One region of the Arthrobacter sp. OAP107 genome, then DNA from elsewhere that is predicted to be linked to it. Evidence: predicted binding sites of a transcription regulator. Region 1 holds the regulator's gene; the other holds the start of a gene.
What was found. Region 1 encodes LexA, which represses DNA repair genes until DNA is damaged. Its sites were predicted from a motif close to TCGAACANNTGTTCGA; they were not measured.
Positions count from the first base shown of each region.

Region 2: the regulator LexA is predicted to act here: its motif matches at 3,337-3,352, upstream of ABIE00_RS21415 (HNH endonuclease signature motif containing protein).

Region 1 is NZ_JBEPOK010000001.1:3,511,510-3,521,002, forward strand. It holds gene hisB (imidazoleglycerol-phosphate dehydratase HisB) at 1-96, opposite strand, end outside; gene ABIE00_RS16135 (histidinol-phosphate transaminase) at 156-1,274, opposite strand; gene ABIE00_RS16140 (LysM peptidoglycan-binding domain-containing protein) at 1,363-1,731, opposite strand; gene lexA (transcriptional repressor LexA) at 2,042-2,785, shown strand; gene ABIE00_RS16150 (ATP-dependent DNA helicase) at 2,860-4,932, opposite strand; gene hflX (GTPase HflX) at 4,925-6,502, opposite strand; gene ABIE00_RS16160 (class I SAM-dependent methyltransferase) at 6,882-7,496, shown strand; gene dapF (diaminopimelate epimerase) at 7,477-8,421, opposite strand; gene ABIE00_RS16170 (DMT family transporter) at 8,418-9,389, opposite strand; gene miaA (tRNA (adenosine(37)-N6)-dimethylallyltransferase MiaA) at 9,418-9,493, opposite strand, start outside.
Region 2 is NZ_JBEPOK010000001.1:4,652,072-4,661,564, forward strand. It holds gene ABIE00_RS21390 (hypothetical protein) at 1-188, opposite strand, end outside; gene ABIE00_RS21395 (CDP-alcohol phosphatidyltransferase family protein) at 393-1,139, opposite strand; gene ABIE00_RS21400 (aldo/keto reductase) at 1,276-2,106, shown strand; gene ABIE00_RS21405 (GlsB/YeaQ/YmgE family stress response membrane protein) at 2,253-2,516, shown strand; gene ABIE00_RS21410 (hypothetical protein) at 2,643-3,125, shown strand; gene ABIE00_RS21415 (HNH endonuclease signature motif containing protein) at 3,440-5,725, shown strand; gene ABIE00_RS21420 (putative protein N(5)-glutamine methyltransferase) at 5,857-6,708, opposite strand; gene ABIE00_RS21425 (lactonase family protein) at 6,935-7,978, shown strand; gene ABIE00_RS21430 (alpha-amylase family glycosyl hydrolase) at 8,139-9,493, shown strand, end outside.

The DNA.
Region 1 (9,493 bases):
GTCGAGGTTGATCTCCACCAGCACGGAAGATTCGCTGGTGGCACGCTCCATGCGTGCAGTCCGTGCCTCGGCAGCCTTGATTCCGGTGTCGCTCATGGTGATAGATGTCCTTTGACGAAGGATGGGGGCGGACCTGACCCGGTCCATGTTCAAGTTTAGGCCGGAAGTGCAGCTTGCCGGGCCAGGATGCTTTCCAGCGCTTCCAGGAAGGCTGTGGTTTCGGTCTCAGTGCCGGCGGTGACCCGCAGGTGGCCGGCGATGCCGACATCCCGCACGAGCACCCCTGCGTCCAGCAGGTCCTGCCAGACCCCGTGGGGATTCTCCAGGCCGCCGAAGAAGACGTAGTTGGAGTCGGACGCCGCGGGCCGCAGCCCCATCCGCGTCAACTCCGCGACAATCCGGTCGCGCTGTCGCTTGATGTCCTGGACGTCGGCCATGAGCGCCTCGCGGTGCTGCAGCGCGGCGAGGGCGGTTGCCTGCGTGACGGCCGAGAGGTGGTAGGGCAGGCGCACCAGCCGGAGGGCGTCGGTCACCTCGGGAGCCGCGGCCATGTAACCGAGGCGGGCGCCGGCCAGGGCGAACGCCTTGCTCATGGTGCGGGAGACGATGAGCCGCTCCCGGCCGGGCAGCAGGGTGAGCGCGCTGGGCGTGCCGTCGTGTGCAAATTCGTGATAGGCCTCGTCCACGACGACGATCGCCTGGCTGGCCTCGCCTGCCTCGTAGACCGCTTCCACCACATCCAGGCCCAGGCCCGTGCCGGTGGGGTTGTTGGGCGAGCACAGGAAGACTATGTTCGGCTGGAGTTCACGCACCTGGCTGGCGGCCGACTCGGCACTGAGGCCGTAGTCGTCGGCGCGCTTGCCGGCGATGTAGGCAGTGTCCGTGCCGCTGGCGAGGAGCGGGTACATGGAGTACGTCGGCGGAAAGCTCAGAAGCGACCGGCCGGGGCCGCCGAAGGCCTGGAGGATCTGCTGGAGGACCTCGTTGGAACCGTTGGCTGCCCAGAGATTGTCCGCGCTGAGCCCGTGGCCAAGGTATTCCGCCAGCGCTTCCCGAAGTTCGGTGAATTCACGGTCGGGGTACCGGTTAAGCCCGGTGGCGGCCTCGCTTACCGCCGCGGTGATGGCCGCCCGGACGTCGGCGGGCACGCCATGCGTGTTCTCGTTGACGTTGAGCAGGATCGGGACGTCAAGCTGCGGGGCGCCGTAAGGGGACAGCCCCCTCAGGTTGGTCCGCAGGGGCAGTCGGTTCAGTCGCTCAAGCTGGTCAGTCACCTACACAGTTTAAGTAACCTGCAGGGCTGGCCGGAAACTGTGACGGTTCCGGCGCCCGGGAACCGCACGGTTCGGGGGGCGTGAAGCTCTATTTGTTCGGTACAAAAAGCTGCTGCCCGGGCATGACCTTCCCGGCCTGAAGGTCGTTGAGCTGGACGATGTCCGCGATCACATCCCGTGGATCGCGGTCCGGGTCGACCTTGCCCGCGATGGCCCACAATGATTCGCCGGGCTGCACCGTGACCGACACCGTCGGCGTGACGGCGAGACCGGTGGCGCTGTCAGCAGCCTTTGCCGGCGAGTTCAGCAGCCCGGTCAGTGACAGGATCACGGCGGCGAGCAGGACAAGCGGGAGGCCGATCAGGACAATCCGGCCACGGCGGGTGAGGCGCAGCCGCGGCGGCTTGCCGGGCCGGGAAACTGCCGTAGAAGTTACTGCTGCTGTTGAAGCTGACATGGCGTGAGCCCTCCTGGACCAAAGTTGTACTGCCTCGCGTTCGAACAAACAGTTCGAACACCGGACTGACAAGCGGCCCTCACTAGAACACATGTTCGAACTTTGCTTTTCCTAGTTTTAGCATCTATCAACGAATTAAGTCGAGACTCGCTAGAACAAATGTTTGAAAAAGCCCAATGGCTGGCCTACGTTGGAAATCAAAGAACAACCACAACTGCAGTTGATCAGCAGGGTCTGACATTTTTCAGGCCGGAAGTTCCCGGCCTCTGCAGCTACCGCAACCGGGAGGAACGGAAAGGCGTTGGCGAACATGGCAGCACAGGCCTCTGACGGCAAGGCTCCCCAGCGCAGCCCGCGGTCTCAGCGGACCCCCAAGGGACTTACAGTCCGCCAGAAGAAGATCCTGGAAACCATCCAGCGTTCGGTCAACGAGAACGGCTACCCGCCGTCGATGCGGGAAATCGGTGACACCGTAGGCCTGGCCAGCCTCTCCAGCGTGACCCATCAGCTTTCGCAGCTGGAAAAGCTCGGCTACCTGCGGCGCGACCCCAAGCGGCCGCGCGCCATGGAGGTCCTGATGCCGCTCACTCTGGATGCGGGAACGGCGAAATCCGGCGGTGACAAAGCCCCGGCCCCCAGCACGGCAGGCGGCTCCGTGTCCGAACTGCCCAGCGCGATGGACACCGCCATGGTGCCGCTGGTTGGCCGGATCGCGGCGGGCGGTCCCATCCTCGCGGACCAGATGGTGGAGGAGCTGATGCCGCTGCCCCGCCAGCTGGTGGGCCATGGCGAACTGTTCATGCTCAAGGTCGCGGGCGACTCCATGGTGGACGCCGCCATCTGTGACGGGGACTGGGTTGTGGTCCGGCGGCAGAGCGACGCCGTCAACGGCGACATCGTCGCGGCACTGCTTGACGATGAGGCCACCGTCAAGACCTTCCGGCAACGGGACGGCCACACCTGGCTCCTGCCGCAGAACACGCAGTACGAACCCATCCTCGGCGACCACGCAGTGGTCATGGGCAAGGTGGTTTCCGTACTTCGCTCGCTGTAGCCCCCTGGGGCTTGTCCCCACGGAATCTTCGGCAGAGAACTTTCGGCCCCGGGCTGCTGCAGCCCGGGGCGTCCCTATGCCTGGGCGCCGGCGAGCCTCTCCAGTGCCGCGATGGCGGTCTTCCGGTCGGTCGTTGGCCAGAACGGCGGCAACGCGGCCCGCAGGAACCCGCCATAGCGCTCCGTGGACAGCCGGGAATCCAGCACGGCCACCACGCCCTTGTCATTCGTGGACCGAATGAGACGCCCCGCCCCCTGGGCAAGCCTGATGGCCGCGTGCGTGGCGGATACCGACATGAAGCCGTTGCCGCCGGCCTGGGCAACAGCCCGCGACCGCGCCGTCATCAGCGGATCATCAGGGCGCGGGAAGGGAATCCTGTCAATCACCACCAGGCGGCATGACCCGCCCGGCACATCGACGCCCTGCCACAATGACATCGTGCCGAACAGGCAGGTGTCGGGTTCATCGGCGAACTGCTTCACCAGCGCCGTCATGGTGGACTCACCCTGGCAAAGAATGCTGACATCCAGCCGGGTGCGCAGGGCATCTGCTGCTTCCTCTGCGGCCCGACGGGAGGAGAACAGACACAGCGCTCCCCCGCCGGACGCGCGGATCAGTGACTCGAGTTCGTCCAGCGCCTCGGGCGACGTGCCGCGGCCAGGCTTCGGCAGGTGGCCCGCCACGTAGAGGATTCCCTGCCGGGGATAGTCAAAGGGCGAACCCACGTCGACGCCGGTCCAGCTCGGGGCGCCTTCCCCGACCAGGCCCAGCCCGCCCGCAGCGGGTTCGAAAGCAGAGCCGATGGCGAGGGTTGCCGACGTCAGCACCACGGTGTGCCCGGCGAACAGGCCTTCCCGGAGCCGGCCCGCGACGCTCAGCGGGGCGATGTTGATCAGGGCCGGGGCGGTCTCGTCAGGCGCTGAGTATCCCTGCTGGGGATCAAACGTGCTGTTCCGGGAGAACCAGACCACCTCACGGTTTTCCCGGGCGGCGACGAGCCGTTCGCAAAGCTCCAAAATCACCAGCAGGCGGGAGCGCGCGAGCTGCCGCCCGCCGTCGGCCGTTGTATTGCTGTCCCCCTTGGAATCCGACAGTGCGGCCCAGCAGGCCTCACGGAGCTGGTCCACACAGTCCAGCTGCTCGTCGTTCAGGCCGTTGGGAAGCAGGCCGCTGGGTACGCCGGCGAGAGCCACCTCAAGGTTGGCGGCCGCGGTGTTGAGGGCGTCGACGGTGATGCCGGTGTGCTTGCGGGCGCCGGATGCTGCGGCGTGGACCATGGCCACCGACAGCTGGCCCGACACCGCGCCGGTCACCCGGTCCTGGAGTTCGTGCGCCTCGTCCACCACGACGACGTCGTACTCCGGCAGCACCGCCAGGCCTTCGAACGCGCTTACGGCGAGCATGGCGTGGTTGGTCACCACGACGTCGGCCTCTGTGGCGTTATGGCGGGCAAGCTCACTGAAGCATTCTTCGGCGAGGGGACACTTTTGCGAGCCAAGGCATTCCATTGACGTGACGGACACCTGCCGCCAGGCCCGGTCCGTGACGCCGGGAAGCAGCTCGTCGCGGTCGCCCGTGGTGGTCTGTTCCGCCCATTCGCGGAGCCGGACCACCTCCTTGCCGAGCTGCGACGAGGGGCCGCCCACCGACGCGGCGAAGTGCGGGACGCTGGTGTCCTCGCCCAGCGAGAAGAGCTGTCCCTCCGAGGGCTCCTCGGACGGAAAGCCGCCCTCAAGCTTGTGCCGGCAGACGTAGTTGGCGCGGCCCTTGACCAGCGCAATCTTCACCGGCCGGTCGAGTGCCGGTTTGAGGCTTTCCAGCAGCCGGGGAAGGTCCCGGCCCACGATCTGGGTCTGCAGCGCGAGGGTGGCGGTGGACACGAGCGCAGGCTTGTTGCTCTCCAGCGAGTGCGCGATGAGCGGGACCAGGTAAGCCAGCGACTTGCCGGTTCCCGTGCCGGCCTGCACCAGCAGGTGGTCGCCCGTTTCTATTGCGCGTGCCACCTGCCGGGCCATCTCGTGCTGGCCGCTGCGGCTTTGGCCGCCCATGCCCGCCACGGCACGGTCGAGCAGGTCAAGCACATGCTGCTCGCCGGCCGTGGTGGAGGCATTGTCCGCGGCGCCGGCGGCTGCCGCCCCGTCAGTCATCGGTGCTGAAGGATTCCAGTTCAGCCGCGAGGCCTTCCCGGACCATGACCACGGCGCGTGTACCGCCCTCTTCGTGGTCCAGGCTCAGGATCTCCGCGTCGGAGTCGTGCAGCTTGCTGATGAGATCGCCGCGGTGATACGGGACGAGGAGCTGCATCTTGACGTTAGGCCGCGGGATGGACTCACTGATGGCTGCGAGCAGCTCGGCGATGCCCTCCCCTGTGCGTGCCGAAACCACCACGTGCCGCGGCTCGCGCTGCTTCAGCCGCTCCACCACAAAGGGATCGGCGGCGTCGGCCTTGTTCAGGACGATGATCTCGGGCACCTTGCGGGCATCCACTTCGGCGAACACCGAGCGCACGGCGGCGATCTGGCCCTCCGGGTCCGGATGGGACACGTCCACAACGTGCAGGATCAGGTCTGCATCCGCCACTTCCTCAAGGGTGGAGCGGAAGGCCTCCACCAGCTGGGTGGGAAGCGACCGGACGAAGCCCACGGTGTCCGCCAGCGTGTAGCCGACCCCGTCTGAGGTCTCCGCCTTGCGGACGGTGGGGTCCAGGGTGGCGAAGAGGGCGTTCTCCACCAGCACGCCGGCGTCGGTAAGGCGGTTCAGCAGTGAGGACTTGCCGGCGTTGGTGTATCCGGCAATGGCCACTGACGGGACTTCATTACGACGGCGGTTGGCCCGTTTGGTCTCCCGTGCCGGCTTCATCGCGGCGATCTCGCGCCGCAGCTTGGCCATCCTGGTGCGGATCCGTCGCCGGTCAAGTTCGATCTTGGTTTCACCGGGACCGCGCGAGCCCATGCCGGCGCCGGCGCCGCCCACCTGGCCACCGGCCTGGCGGGACATGGATTCACCCCAGCCGCGCAGGCGCGGGAGGAGGTATTCGAGCTGTGCCAGCTCCACCTGGGCCTTGCCTTCGCGGCTCTTGGCGTGCTGGGCGAAGATGTCCAGGATGAGGGCGGTCCGGTCGATGACCTTCACCTTGACGATGTCTTCAAGGCCGCGCCGCTGGGACGGCGCGAGTTCGGCGTCCACCACCACGGTGTCGGCGCCGGTGGACATCACGACGTCCTTGAGCTCCAATGCCTTGCCGGCGCCGAGGAAGGTGCCGGGGTCAGGCTTGGCCCGGCGCTGGACCAGCCCGTCAAGGACTTCCGAGCCCGCCGTTTCCGCCAGTGCTGCGAGTTCGCGCAGCGAGTTCTCGGCGTCAGCCAGGGTGCCTTCGCTCCAGAGGCCGGCAAGGACAACGCGTTCCAGGCGCAGCTGCCGGTATTCGACCTCGGTGACGTCCTCGAGTTCGGTGGAGAGCCCGGCCGTACGCCGCAGTGCCCGGCGTTCCTCGAGGTCCTGCTGGTCGCCGTCGAAGGTGCTGTGCTCTTCGGCGAGCTGTGAGATGGCCTGCGCCTTGCCCAGGACACCCTTGCTGTCGGAGCGGCCGCCGTCGGCTGCCGTTGCGTTCCTGGCCGGGACGTCCTTGGCGAGAATCCGGTCGATGACAGCCTGGATCTCCTCGGGACTCATGTCCTGGGCGGCTGGCTCGGATCCGGAATTTTGCTGATTGGTCATGGTCTCCTTTGAAGGTTCTGCATCTTCAGAATAGTGCTGATTGGCGCCCTTGGCTGCGGTATTCGCGCTGGGCTGACTGCGAGGGGTCATGGAGGTGCTCCTGACTTGCCGGCAGCGGACACGCTGGGCCGGCGGGAAGTGGCTGATCGAGTGCTGTGTGGGCTGCGCTTGTTTCAAATGCGCACCGGGCGGAAGGCGGTAAGCCTGCGTCGCGTCGGAAGGAAGCCCCGGGCCGGTACCGGCGGCTGAAGGCCGCGGGCAAAGAAAGCCGGCTACTCAAAAATCAGGAACATGCGTACAAGGATAGCAGAACACCAGGACCGGTTTTGGCAGCCGGCCGGTTTCCCATCAGGCGGGCGGCCCACTAATCTGGCCAGTTATGGAGTCTGCCCACTATTTCAGCGCCTCACCCGCGGGGCCGTTCACCCGCAAGCCCCTCACAGTGGAGCTGGCCGGTGAAACGCGGAAGCTGCAGACCTCCTCCGGCATCTTCAGCCCGGACGGCATTGACAAGGGGACGGCCATCCTGCTGGCCGAGGTCCCCGCTCCTGCACCACAGGGAAACCTGCTGGACATCGGCTGCGGCTGGGGACCCATCGCCCTGACCATGGCTCTCAGGGCACCGCACGCACAGGTCTACGCAGTTGACGTTAATGAACGCTGCATCGCGCTCACGAACGGGAACGCCGAACTGCTCGGGTTGAACAACGTCGCAGCCAGCACACCGGAGGGCGTGGACCCCGAAATCCGCTTCGATACCATCTGGTCCAACCCGCCGATCCGGATCGGCAAGGATGAACTGCACTCACTCCTGCTGCTCTGGCTGCCGAGGCTGGCACCGGGCGGTTCGGCGTGGCTGGTGGTGCAGAAGAACCTGGGTTCGGATTCGCTTCAGCGCTGGCTGGCGGAGGTCCTGGACGACACCTTTACAGTGACGCGGGAGAGCACATCCAAGTCGTTCAGGATCCTGCGGGTCAGGAAAGCGTACCGGTAGCAACGATCGTTGCCGGTCCGCTGAGCTCCACGTGTTCGCGGCCACCGGCTACGGTGAAGAACTTCACGCCCACGACGCCGCCCGGCACCTTCACCTGCCAGGTGTCCGGGGCGCCCTGCCCGGCCCAATGGCGGATGGCCACCGCCGCGGCGCAGGCACCGGTACCGCAGGACTGCGTTTCACCGACGCCGCGTTCGTGTACCCGCATGGTCACGGTGCCCACGCCGTCGTGGACCAGCGGTTCGGCCGGAACGACGAACTCGACGTTGGTGCCATTCGCGGGAGTCGGGTCGACGTGCGGGGCGGTAAAAAGCCGGGTGTCCCGGAGTTCGGACAGCTCTGCCAGTGCGACGACCGTGTGGGGGTTGCCCATGCTGACGGACAGTGCCGGCCGCGGCACCTCGAGACCGTCGGCGCTGACCAGCGAATCCATGGCGCGGGCCGCTGCCTCGTCCGGGAAGATGAATTCCCAGGGGCCCATGTCGACGGCGTAGCCGTCACCTGTGCGGACGATGGTCTTGACGCCGCCGCGGGTACCGATGCTCAGCGCGCCGCCGGCGGGCAGCTCAGCCAGGCCTTCGGCGAGCAGGAAGTGGACGAACACGCGCACGCCGTTGCCGCACATCTCCGACAGGGACCCGTCACCGTTGCGGTAATCCATGAACCACTGGGCGTCGGGGTTTTCGGCGAGTATCTGCCGGCCCTCGTCCAAAAGACGTGACGGGACGGCGCGGATGAGACCGTCGCCGCCGATGCCGCGGTGGCGGTCGCACAGCTGGGCGACCTGCTCCGGGGAAATGGCGTGCACGCCCTCGGGGTCGGCGACCAGGACGAAGTCGTTGCCGGTGCCATGGCCCTTGGAGAACCGCAGTCCGCTCAGTGTGGTGGCGGCGGGCCGGGCTGTTTCTGCAAGGGTCTCATTCATGGTTCAAGGTTACCCGCCCGCCGGCGGCGCCCGAAAAACCGTCCCGGTCCAGCACCCGGTCCGCGGGCGCTGGTGAGGAGGATGCCGGCGATGACAATCACTCCGCCTGCTACCTGGGCAACGGTGTAGGGGTGTCCGGTGAGGATGGTGAACAAAGCCGTGAAGACAGTGATGAGGTTAAGGAACACCCCGGCCTTGCCCGCGGGAATGACTGTCAGCGCGCGGTTCCAGAGCAGGTAGGACAGCACCGAAGGAAACAGCGCTATGAAGGCCAGGGAAGCGATGGCACTCTGCGCGGAAGGCAGGGCCGGACCGCCGGCGGCGAGGCTGAATGGCGTGAGCACCACAATGGTGATCGCGGCCTGGATGGCCGTGGCCGTTATCGGGGGCAGCGGCGGGGCCAGTCGTCCGATGATGGTGTAGGCGGACCACGCTCCGATGGCACCGATCATGAACAGCTCCCCGGTGCCGAATCCGGCATGCAGCAGCTTGCCGACGTTGCCGTTGCTGAGGACCAGAAGGACGCCGACGAGCGCGATCAGGACGCCGCCCACTGCCGGGCGGGTCAGGCGTTCGCGCAGGAAAGCAGCAGCGGCCAAGGTGATCAGCGCAGGATTGAACGCATTGATGAGGGATGCGTTGAATGCATCCGTGTGCTTGAGGGCCGTGTACAAAAGCAGGTTGTAGCCCAGCAGCCCGGACACACTCAGTGCGATTAGCCACGGCCACGCGGCAAGCACCTGACGCCAATGCGGGCGCTCCACCAACTGCGCGATGGCCAGCAGCGGAACCAGGGCCAGTGACCAGCGCAGCAGGACCAAACTGAGAGGGTCCATGCTCTCCACCGCGCCTGCCCCGACGACGTAGTTGCCGGCCCAGAACAGCGTCGCACCCAGCAGCGAGGCGACCGCACCGGTGAGCCTCCGCCGCGGGGTGCGCTTGGGCGTGGTGGCAAGGGCAAGGGTCATTAGGGTTTTTCTTCCAGTGCGTTGGGGGTCAGCGGCAGAGGTCGGCGGCCTTTGCTGCCAGCCCGGGGTCCTGCCAGTCCAGCCAGCCGATGCGGGGATCTGCC
Region 2 (9,493 bases), 1.1 Mb from region 1:
TCCTGGTGGGGAACTGCGGGTGCCTCCTGGGGCGGGTCCTGGTTGGGGTCGAAGGGGAATCCCCCGGGCGTGCCGTCCTTGGGCTGGTCCGCAGGGTTCTGCTCCGTAGGGTTCTGCTCAGCCGGGCTTTGCTCCGTCGGGTTCTGCTCCGTCGGGTTCTGCTCCGGATCGGCGGGCGTTTCGCTCATGGTCTGGATCCTTAGCTGTTGGAAGGGCCAGGTTGTCCTGCCAGGCCACTCCAAGGATTACCAGCGCCGTCATCGTTAGTCCAGAGCACCCGGTGGGTCCAGAGCATCAGTCAGTCCAGAGCATCAGTCAGCCCAGAGCACCAGGCACGTCGGCGGCCGTCCTTGGTTAGGCCGAGCGTACCGCCGCCGGTTCACCAAGGGCTCTCAGTTCACAAGTTCGGTGCTGGAGTGGCCGCGGGTCCACTCTCGGTGGCTTTGCTCCAGTTCCACGACGTCCCGGCCAAACGAGGCCACCAGCGCGATGAGTGCCAGGACAACGGCGGCCATCCCGATTCCGCCGGGAACCCCGGGTGTTACTGCCAGCAGCAAGGCGAAGGGCTGGAAGGCGCCGATGACCTTCCGCAGCTTCTTAACAGGCAGCATTCGTTTCAGCTCAGGCCGGAACCAGCCGACGGTGACGAACGCGTACCACATCAGCCCGATGGCCAGCACCCAGGGGCCGACGATGGGCACAGCTGCACACGACAGCACGAGCACCAGGGCTGCATCGGTCTGGACATCCAGCCGGCCTCCCGCCGGGCTCACGCAGGCAAACCGCCGCGCAACTGCCCCGTCCACCGCGTCAAGAATAAATGCTGCCGCACCCACCGCGACCACCGGTATGCCGGGCCCAACCCCGCCGAACAGCGCCGGGACCGTCGCCGCCGCGCAACATGCCACCAGCACAGCGCGAAGCAGGGTAACACGGTCCGCAGCCGTGGTCAGCAGGGGCTTGCGGTTGAGGATGGAGGCCGCGGCATTTCCCACCACCGCCAGGCCGGCAGCTATGGCGGAAAGGAAGTATGTTGCGCCAGCACCTGCAGCGGTCAGGATCCAACTCCCGGACGCGAGGAAGGCAGCCATGGCGACGACTACGTCCACCAGAGCGCGCCTACCGAGCAAGACCTGCATGTGCCTCCTTGCGCTCATCGTAACAACAGGCGGCCCATAAGCATTCCCGGCCTGACCTCGGAAGATAGGAATGGAGCTACCGAAGCAGCCAGGAGGGGTCTGGGCAAACTGCCCCCGATAGGAAAGACTCTTCCGCATGGCACTGGCACCAGTCATCGAATTGAACGACGGCAACCGGATCCCTCAGATCGGCCTTGGCACCTGGCCGCTGAACGACCGGGAGGTGAGTGACACCGTCGTACGCGCTGCGGAAGCCGGGTACCGGCATATCGATACGGCCGTGCGCTACGGGAACGAGGCCGGGGTCGGATCCGGAATCCGCGCCAGCGGACTGGACCGGGCGGAGTTCTTCATCACCACCAAGCTGGATGGGGAATTTCAGGGCGGGGACCTGGCCGCGGCCGGTCTTGAAGGCTCGCTGAAGCGTCTGAACCTGGACTATGTGGACCTGCTGCTGATCCACTGGCCGCTCCCCCGCCGTGGAGAATTTATCTCCACGTGGAAGACCTTTGAGCGGCTGCAGGCCGAAGGAAAAGTCCGTTCGATCGGCGTCTCGAACTTCAAGCCCGCGCACCTGGAAAAGCTCATGTGGGAGACCGAGGTTGTGCCGGCCGTGAACCAGATCCAGCTCAACCCCTCGGTGACCCGTTCGGCCGACCGCGCCTACAACGAGGGACACCGGATCGTCACGGAGTCATACAGTCCGCTGGGTTCGGGATCGGGGCTGCTGTCCGCGCCTGTCCTGAACCGAATCGGCGGCAAACACGGCCGGACGGTAAGCCAGGTGGTGCTGCGCTGGCACGTCCAGCAGGGTCTCGTGGCCATCCCCAAGTCCGCCGATCCCCAGCGGATGAAAGAGAACATCGACGTCTTCGATTTCGCCTTGGATGAGGAGGACCTGACCGCCATCAACACTCTCGACGAAGGCCCCGAGGCCGGCGTAAATTCCGACGTCCAAGGCCACTAACGCCAGACTTCAGGCGACTGCGGCAGCTGCTCCTCGCTGGAGGGCGACTGGCAAAAAAATAGTAAGCATGATTAGTATTGAGCAGAAGGACGAAGCGTACCCGGCAATCCGGGTAACTCCTCTAGATGAAGAAGGAACGATAAAAGATGGGTTTTTTCGCATTTCTGATTCTTGGCCTCATTGCCGGAGCCATTGCTAAGGCCATCCTCCCCGGACGGCAGGGCGGTGGCATTTTCATCACGCTTCTGCTCGGCGTGGTTGGCGCAATTCTCGGCGGCTTTATCGGCAGCGCGCTCTTTGGAGTGGGGATCAACGAGTTCTTCTCGCTGTCCACGTGGCTGCTCGCGATCGGCGGCGCACTGATCGTCCTGCTGGTCTACGGCATGATTACCAAGCGCACGGCCCGCTAGACAGGGTCGCTGGATAGAGCAGCGCCGGAACCGGCTCCGGGGAACCTCCCGGGGCCGGTTTCCCACCCTCGGCCGTATTGGCCGAACCAAAATCGTACAGATCCCCCTCAAGAGTAGGAGATCATCATGAAATCCAAACTTCTCTTCGGCGCCGGAATCGCTGCAGGTTATGTGCTCGGATCCAGGTCCGGCCGGGCAGCGTACGACAAGCTCAAAGCACGGGCCGCCGGCATCTGGGACAGCAAGCCGGTCCAGGACAAAGTCACAGCAGCAAAGGAAGCCGTCAAAGAAAAGGCCCCTGAGGTGGGCGACCAGCTGGCCGAAGCCGCGCGCCGGGCAGGGACCGTACTCGACTCCGCCATGCACCGCGATGCACCAAAGCAGGGTGACGCCGGTACTGCGTCTGCCAGCACTGCATCTGTTGCCGGTGCATCTGCAGACAGCGGGCACGTCCCCGCGCACAGCACGCACCCGGAGACGGTAAACCTCGGAACTTCCGATGTGGAGTCCGATCCGGCGCTCAACGACAGCGCGGGTCAGGACTGGTCGGACGAGGGCGGCGCCACTCCCGCCGGCGCCGCCACGAACGTGAATCCAGACAAGCAGTAGCTCCACGACTGGCTGCTTGAGCCTGCACCGCGGGCGGGTGGGCAAGAACTAAAAATGTCAGACCCCTCTGACAATGTTTTCCTATGGAAGCCATCGGGGACAGTGGGGAAAGTATGCAGGCCGGGCAGCAGTGCCCGGCCTGCGTGCTGCCCTGCTGCATAGCATTTCCGCTTCCGGGCATCCGGCTTCTGCCGGAACCGGCACCGCCGTGGCGGACACATCTTCGTCCGACGGCGGTGCTGCCGCCAGCTTGGAGGCAGGCAGTGCTTTCGGTCACATCCAAAAATGTCAGACCGCGCTGAGATAGTTTTCGCATGGAAGCGATTGGGGAGGATCGAGCGGACAGCTCGGCGGGGACGAATGTCTCTGGCCTGGGTGCCGCTGTCCTGCTGCGCGGCCGCCGGCTGCGCAGCGTTCCTGCGGCTCTCCTTGCTGACGCATCGGTCAAGGACGTGTCCGACGGCGGTGCTGCCGCCGGCTTTGCAGCTGGCGCTGGCCCTGCAACTCAGCGTTTGGCAACGAACGGCCCGGAACCGGTCGCCGCGGCAACTACTGAACTGGCGTCCCCAGCGCCGGCAACGACTGATCTGAAGGCGTCCCTGGCGCTGCTGGACTCCGCCACCAGCTCGGCTCCGGAGGAGCTGGCCGCGGCCAACTTCCTTCAGGCGGCCGATTTCGCTGAACTGACCGAGAAGCTCTCCCGCCGCGTCGAACACCTGCAAGTACTCGCCGCCGCGGCGGTGGACCGGACACGGACCGAGGCGATCAACGCCGCCGCGACCGCCAGCCGCGCCGCCGGCTGGACCACAGGCTGGGGCACCGAACCCGAACCCGGACCCGGACCTGCCCCGGATCCTGGCGCTCAGCCCTTCGAGGCTGCCGCCCCGGCCGCATCTGGTCCAACTCCGGCCGCCTCCGCGGTGGCCTCTGCCCCTGCCTCTGCGGTGGCCTGGTCCCCGGCCGATGACGGAGCCCGAAACACCGCCGAGTTCCTCCGCACCCGGCTCCGGATCAGCACCCCCGAAGCACGCCGCCGCCTCGCCCTGGCCAACGCCACCCTCCCCCGCACCGGACTCGCCGGCCGGCCCATGCCACCCGAACGCGAAGAAACCGCAGCCGCCCTCACCACCGGAATCATCTCCTCCCGCGCCGGAACCACCATCACCACCGCCCTGGACAAAGTCCGCCACATCCCCAACCCCGCCCTGATCGCCGAAATGGAACACAACCTCACCCAAACCGCGATCGACAACGACCACGACTTCCTCACCCGCATCGCCCACCGCTGGATCGACGCCCTCGACCAGGACGGCACCGAACCCTCCGAAGAAAACCTCCGCCACCGCCAAGGCGTCTTCCTCCACCACAAACGCGGCGGCCTGCACCACCTCGAAATCCGCGCCACCACCGACCAATACGAAGTCCTCGCCACCGTCATGAACACCGCCACCAACCCCCGCACCACCACACCCAACACCACCACCAGCGCGAAAACCGACAACGGCAACAACAACGACAGCGGCGGCGGTGACGGCACGGCCGCCGGCACCAGCCAACAGGACACCAGCCAACAGGGCAACGGCAGCAGCGGTGACGGCGGTACCAGCAGCGCCGACGGTACCATCGCCGCCGCTGTCGACCCCGACGCGGCCTTCAACGCCCCCACCCCGGAACCGGACCTGGACCGCCGCACCCTCGCCCAGCAACGCCTCGATGGCCTCATCGGCGCATCCAAGGCAGCCCTCGCCGCCGGCACCCTGCCCACCACCGGAGGACTCCGCCCCCAAGTCATGGTCACCGTCGGCTACCGGGACCTCCTCAACAGCATCCAAACCACCGCCAACCGCGGCCCCCGCTACGCCTCCAAAGGAAACCACACCACCAACCAGCCAACAGACAGCCCCCAACCAACAGACACAAACGGATGGCAACCCAGCGGCCCCGAGCTCCTGCCAGGCACCTGGCAGACCACCCAACCGCGCCCCGAACCGGACACCAGCACAGACGCCCCGCAGACAAGCGAACCCGACACCCAGACAGGCAACCTACCCAGCACCAACATCACCAGCACCAACGCCGCCAGTATCAACCCGCCCGGCACCAACCCGCCCGGCATCAACCGGTCCGGCACCGACCCCTTCACCACACCCCTGCCCGGCGGGCCGGCCGGCACGGCCACCGGCAGCGGAACCTTCACCTACACCGGCCCCGTCACCGCCTCCACCATCCGCAAAATCGCCTGCGACGCCGACATCATCCCCGTCCTCCTCGGCAGCCAAGGACGCATCCTCGACATCGGCCGCACCACCCGGATCTTCCCGCCCCACATCCGCAAAGCCCTCAACACCCGCGACCAAGGCTGCGCCTTCCCCAACTGCACCATCCCCGCACCCTGGTGCGAAGCCCACCACATCACCTACTGGTCCCGAGGCGGACCCACCAGCACCGACAACGGCGTCCTCCTCTGCACCCACCACCACCACCTGATCCACAAGGAACAGTGGAAAATCCACCTCAAAAACGGCATCCCCTGGTTCATACCCCCACCCCATATCGACCCCCGCCAACAACCCCGACAAAACCACCACCACAAAACATGAACCCGAGACCGGGGACGGCCCGGGCGGGCCGGGCTGTCTGACGGGATCTTTCTGACGGACTCACGAGGAACGCCGGCGTCGGCGGCAAGCGCACGACTTCGCGGGAAGTGGGGCTGGTCTGCCCAAGTGGGCTAGAAGAGCTGCCCGATCACCACTGTCGCGTCCAATTCAGCCGACGTGGCAGTCCGCGGCCTTAGGCCCCCACGGACCATGGCCGCTGCAGTATGAGGAGCCTGCAGCCGGCTGGTTTCGATGAGCAGGTGCCCTCCCGGCCTGAGCCAGGCCGCGGCTTCCGCGATCACCCGGCGCTGGATGTCGAGGCCGTCGGGCCCGCCGTCCAGCGACACCCGCGGCTCATGAACGCGGGCTTCACGGGGCATGCTGCTGATGGACGCCGTCGGCACGTAAGGCGCATTCACCGCGAGGATGTCCACGGTGCCCCGAAGGCGAGCAGGCAGGGCCGAGTAGAGGTCGCCCTCGTGGACTGCACCGCCCGCTGGCACGATGTTGAGGCTGGCACACTGCACAGCGGCGGGGTCGACGTCGGAAGCGTGCACCTCCACGCCGGGCATCTGCACCGCCAGCGCGGTACCCACAGCGCCGGAGCCGCAGCACAGGTCAACAACAACCGGAAGAATCGTCGGCGACGCGGGCGGAGTGATGCCAACAGTCCCCGCGGGCTCAGCGGGCTCCGGCCCCGCGGCTCGAAGGAGCGTGGCAGCCTCCTGAACCAGCAGTTCCGTCCGGCGGCGTGGCACAAAGACGCCGGGCTCGACCCGGATCCGCAAGCCACAAAACTCGGCCCAGCCCAAAATGTGCTCGAGCGGAAACCCGTCGACTCGTCGCTGCACGGCTTCCATAAGTTCATCGGCGGCAAGGCCGGCGGAAAGGAGGAGGTCCGCTTCGTCCTCGGCAAAGACACAGCCGGCGGCGCGCAGCCTGCTGATGACGTTGGAGCGGAAAGGCGGTGATTGAACAGGCATGGTTGCGTCCTTCGGGTGAATGATGGGCGCTCCGTGCATACGTCCGACTAGCCTTGGCGGTCCGTAAGGCGGGCAAGGAGAACCCAAGCTGGCGTTGCGAGAATTGTTCTCACCTCCCGGGTAGTACTGATCCGGCACATTTAATACGCGCCCGGCCCTCAAATCGGCTCTGCAAAAATCCATGTTATCCGACGCCGAATCCGGCAATTATTGGCAGGATGGAACGATGACCCACAGCGAAAACCACACGCTCATCTGGACCGGCTCCTATACCGCGGACAGCGGCGGCCACGGGGCCGGGATCGGGGCCGTATCGGTCAACGCTGATGGGACGCTCACTTGGCGTGGGACGGCGGCAAAGGCTGACTCGCCGTCGTTCGTTGCGGTGCACCGGAAACTGCCGATGGTTTACGCCGTCGGGGAGAACGCCAAAACCGTCCAGGCATACCGGCGGCGGGGAGAATTCGGCCTCGAGGCCGCCGGCGAGCCCTGGGCGGCCGGCGAAGCGCCCTGCCACGTCACCGTCGATCCGCAGGGCAAGTTCCTGGTCGTCGCCTGCTGGGGCGATGGTCAGGTGCTGCTCTACGAACTGACGGACGACGGCGGGATCGCCCGCCGCCTTCCGTCGGCACCCTCCAGCGACCCGCACCGGGACGACCGCCCCAGCCGCGCCCACGCCAGCCTGGTACTCACCGACGGCCGCATCATGACCACCGACCTCGGGCACGACCTCCTCCGAGTCTGGAACTACGTCCACAGGACGGGCCTGGTGCTGGACCATGAGGTGGTGCTGCCTAAGGACAGCGGCCCCCGCCACCTGGTGCAGCATTCCGACGGAACGGTGTCGGTCGTTACCGAGTATTCGATCGAGGTCTTCGCAGCCCGTGCCGCCTCGGCATCGGGAAAGTTCGAACTGGTCGGCCAGGGTCCCGCGACGTCCGACGGCGCCAAGGACGGCGACTCTGCGGCCGAGATTGCCTTGTCGCCGGACGGGCGGTTCGCGTATGTCGGGGTGCGGGGCTCCAACCGCATCAGCGTGCTGGAGGTGGACTCGTCGGCCGAGGGCAGCCTGCTTCGCCCGCTCGGCGACTTCACCAGCGGCGGCGACTGGCCCCGTCACCACCTGGTCCGCAGCGGGTCGCTGCACGTTGCCCACGAGCGCTCCCACGACATCACAACCTTCCGCCTGAACGACCAGACCGGCCTTCCGGAGGGCCCTCTTCAGCGTCTTGTTGCGGGTTCCCCCACGGCCCTGATTGTGGCAAGCTAAACCGCAATCGACAAAGCCAATACAGGATTAGTCATTCCCAATACGGCCCCATCACAGGAGGCCGTGTTGGCGATCGGGCCTGCCTTGGACGAGTCGGCGTCCTAACGGAGTCCGGGCTGCCCCACCCGGACAAGCAACGTTGCTTTGCGGAAGGTCCAACATGCTCACCGTCCCTCGCCTGAATTCCCCGCGCCGTACCGGCGGCCCCGTCAAACCCACCCGCGCCACTCTGGCGGCGGCAGGCGCGCTCGTTCTGCTGGCTGCGTCGGCCCCACCCGTCCAGGCGGCCCTGCCCGCCCAGGCAACTCCGACAGCCACAGCCGCCCTGCCAACCCAGGCACCCGGCCAAGCCGCAATTGTCAACAAAACCCCGGTGCCGCCGTCGGGCACCAAACAGGGAACAGGTGCCCATTCCCTCCGCACGCCCGTTACCGGCGAGAACTTCTACTTCGTCATGGCGGACAGATTCAGCAACGGCGACGCCGGCAACGACCAAGGCGGCCTCGGCCCGGATCCGATGGTCTCCGGGTTCGACCCCACCCGGAAGGGCTTCTACAACGGCGGGGACCTGAAAGGCCTTCTGGACAAGATCGACTACATCCAGGGCCTCGGGACCACGGCGATCTGGCTGACACCAAGCTTCAAGAACAAGGCGGTCCAGCCCGAGGACAATTCCGCCGGCTACCACGGCTACTGGGTCACCGACTTCACCCAGATCGATCCGCACCTGGGCACCAACGCCGAGCTGAAGGCGCTCATCGACGAGGCGCACTCCCGCGGCATGAAGGTGTACTTCGACATCATCACAAACCACACCGCGGACGTCATCGGCTACAAGGAGGGTGCCCGCACCGGCTACGTCTCCAAGGACAGGGCGCCGTACCGCACCGCCGCAGGCGTTGCCTTCGATGACCGGGACTTCGCCGGCCGGGCCGACTTCCCCAAGCTCGACGCCGAAACCTCCTTCCCGTACACACCGGTGCTTGATCCGGCGGAACAGAACCTCAAGGTTCCGGCCTGGCTCAACGACCCGACGCTGTACCACAACCGCGGCGACACGACCTTTGCCGGCGAGAACTCCTCCTACGGCGACTTCTTCGGCCTGGACGACCTGTTCACCGAGCACCCGGCAGTCGTGGCCGGCATGACGGACATCTACGAGACGTGGATCCGGGACTTCGGCGTGGACGGGTTCCGCATCGACACCATGAAGCACGTCAACGATGAATTCTGGCAGCAGTTCGGGCCCGAGGTACTCGCCTACGCCAGGGCGCACGGCAAGGACGAGTTCTTCATGTTCGGCGAAGTCTTCGACACGTCCAAGAGCTTCACGAGCCAGTTCACCACACGCAACAGGATGCAGGCCGTGCTCGACTTCCCTTTCCAGGACGCTGCGCGCAATTTCGCCTCGAAAAGCCACGACGCGAAAGAGCTGGAAACCTTCTTCGCCGCCGACGACTGGTACACCGACGCGGACTCCAACGTCTACCAGTTGCCCACCTTCCTGGGAAACCA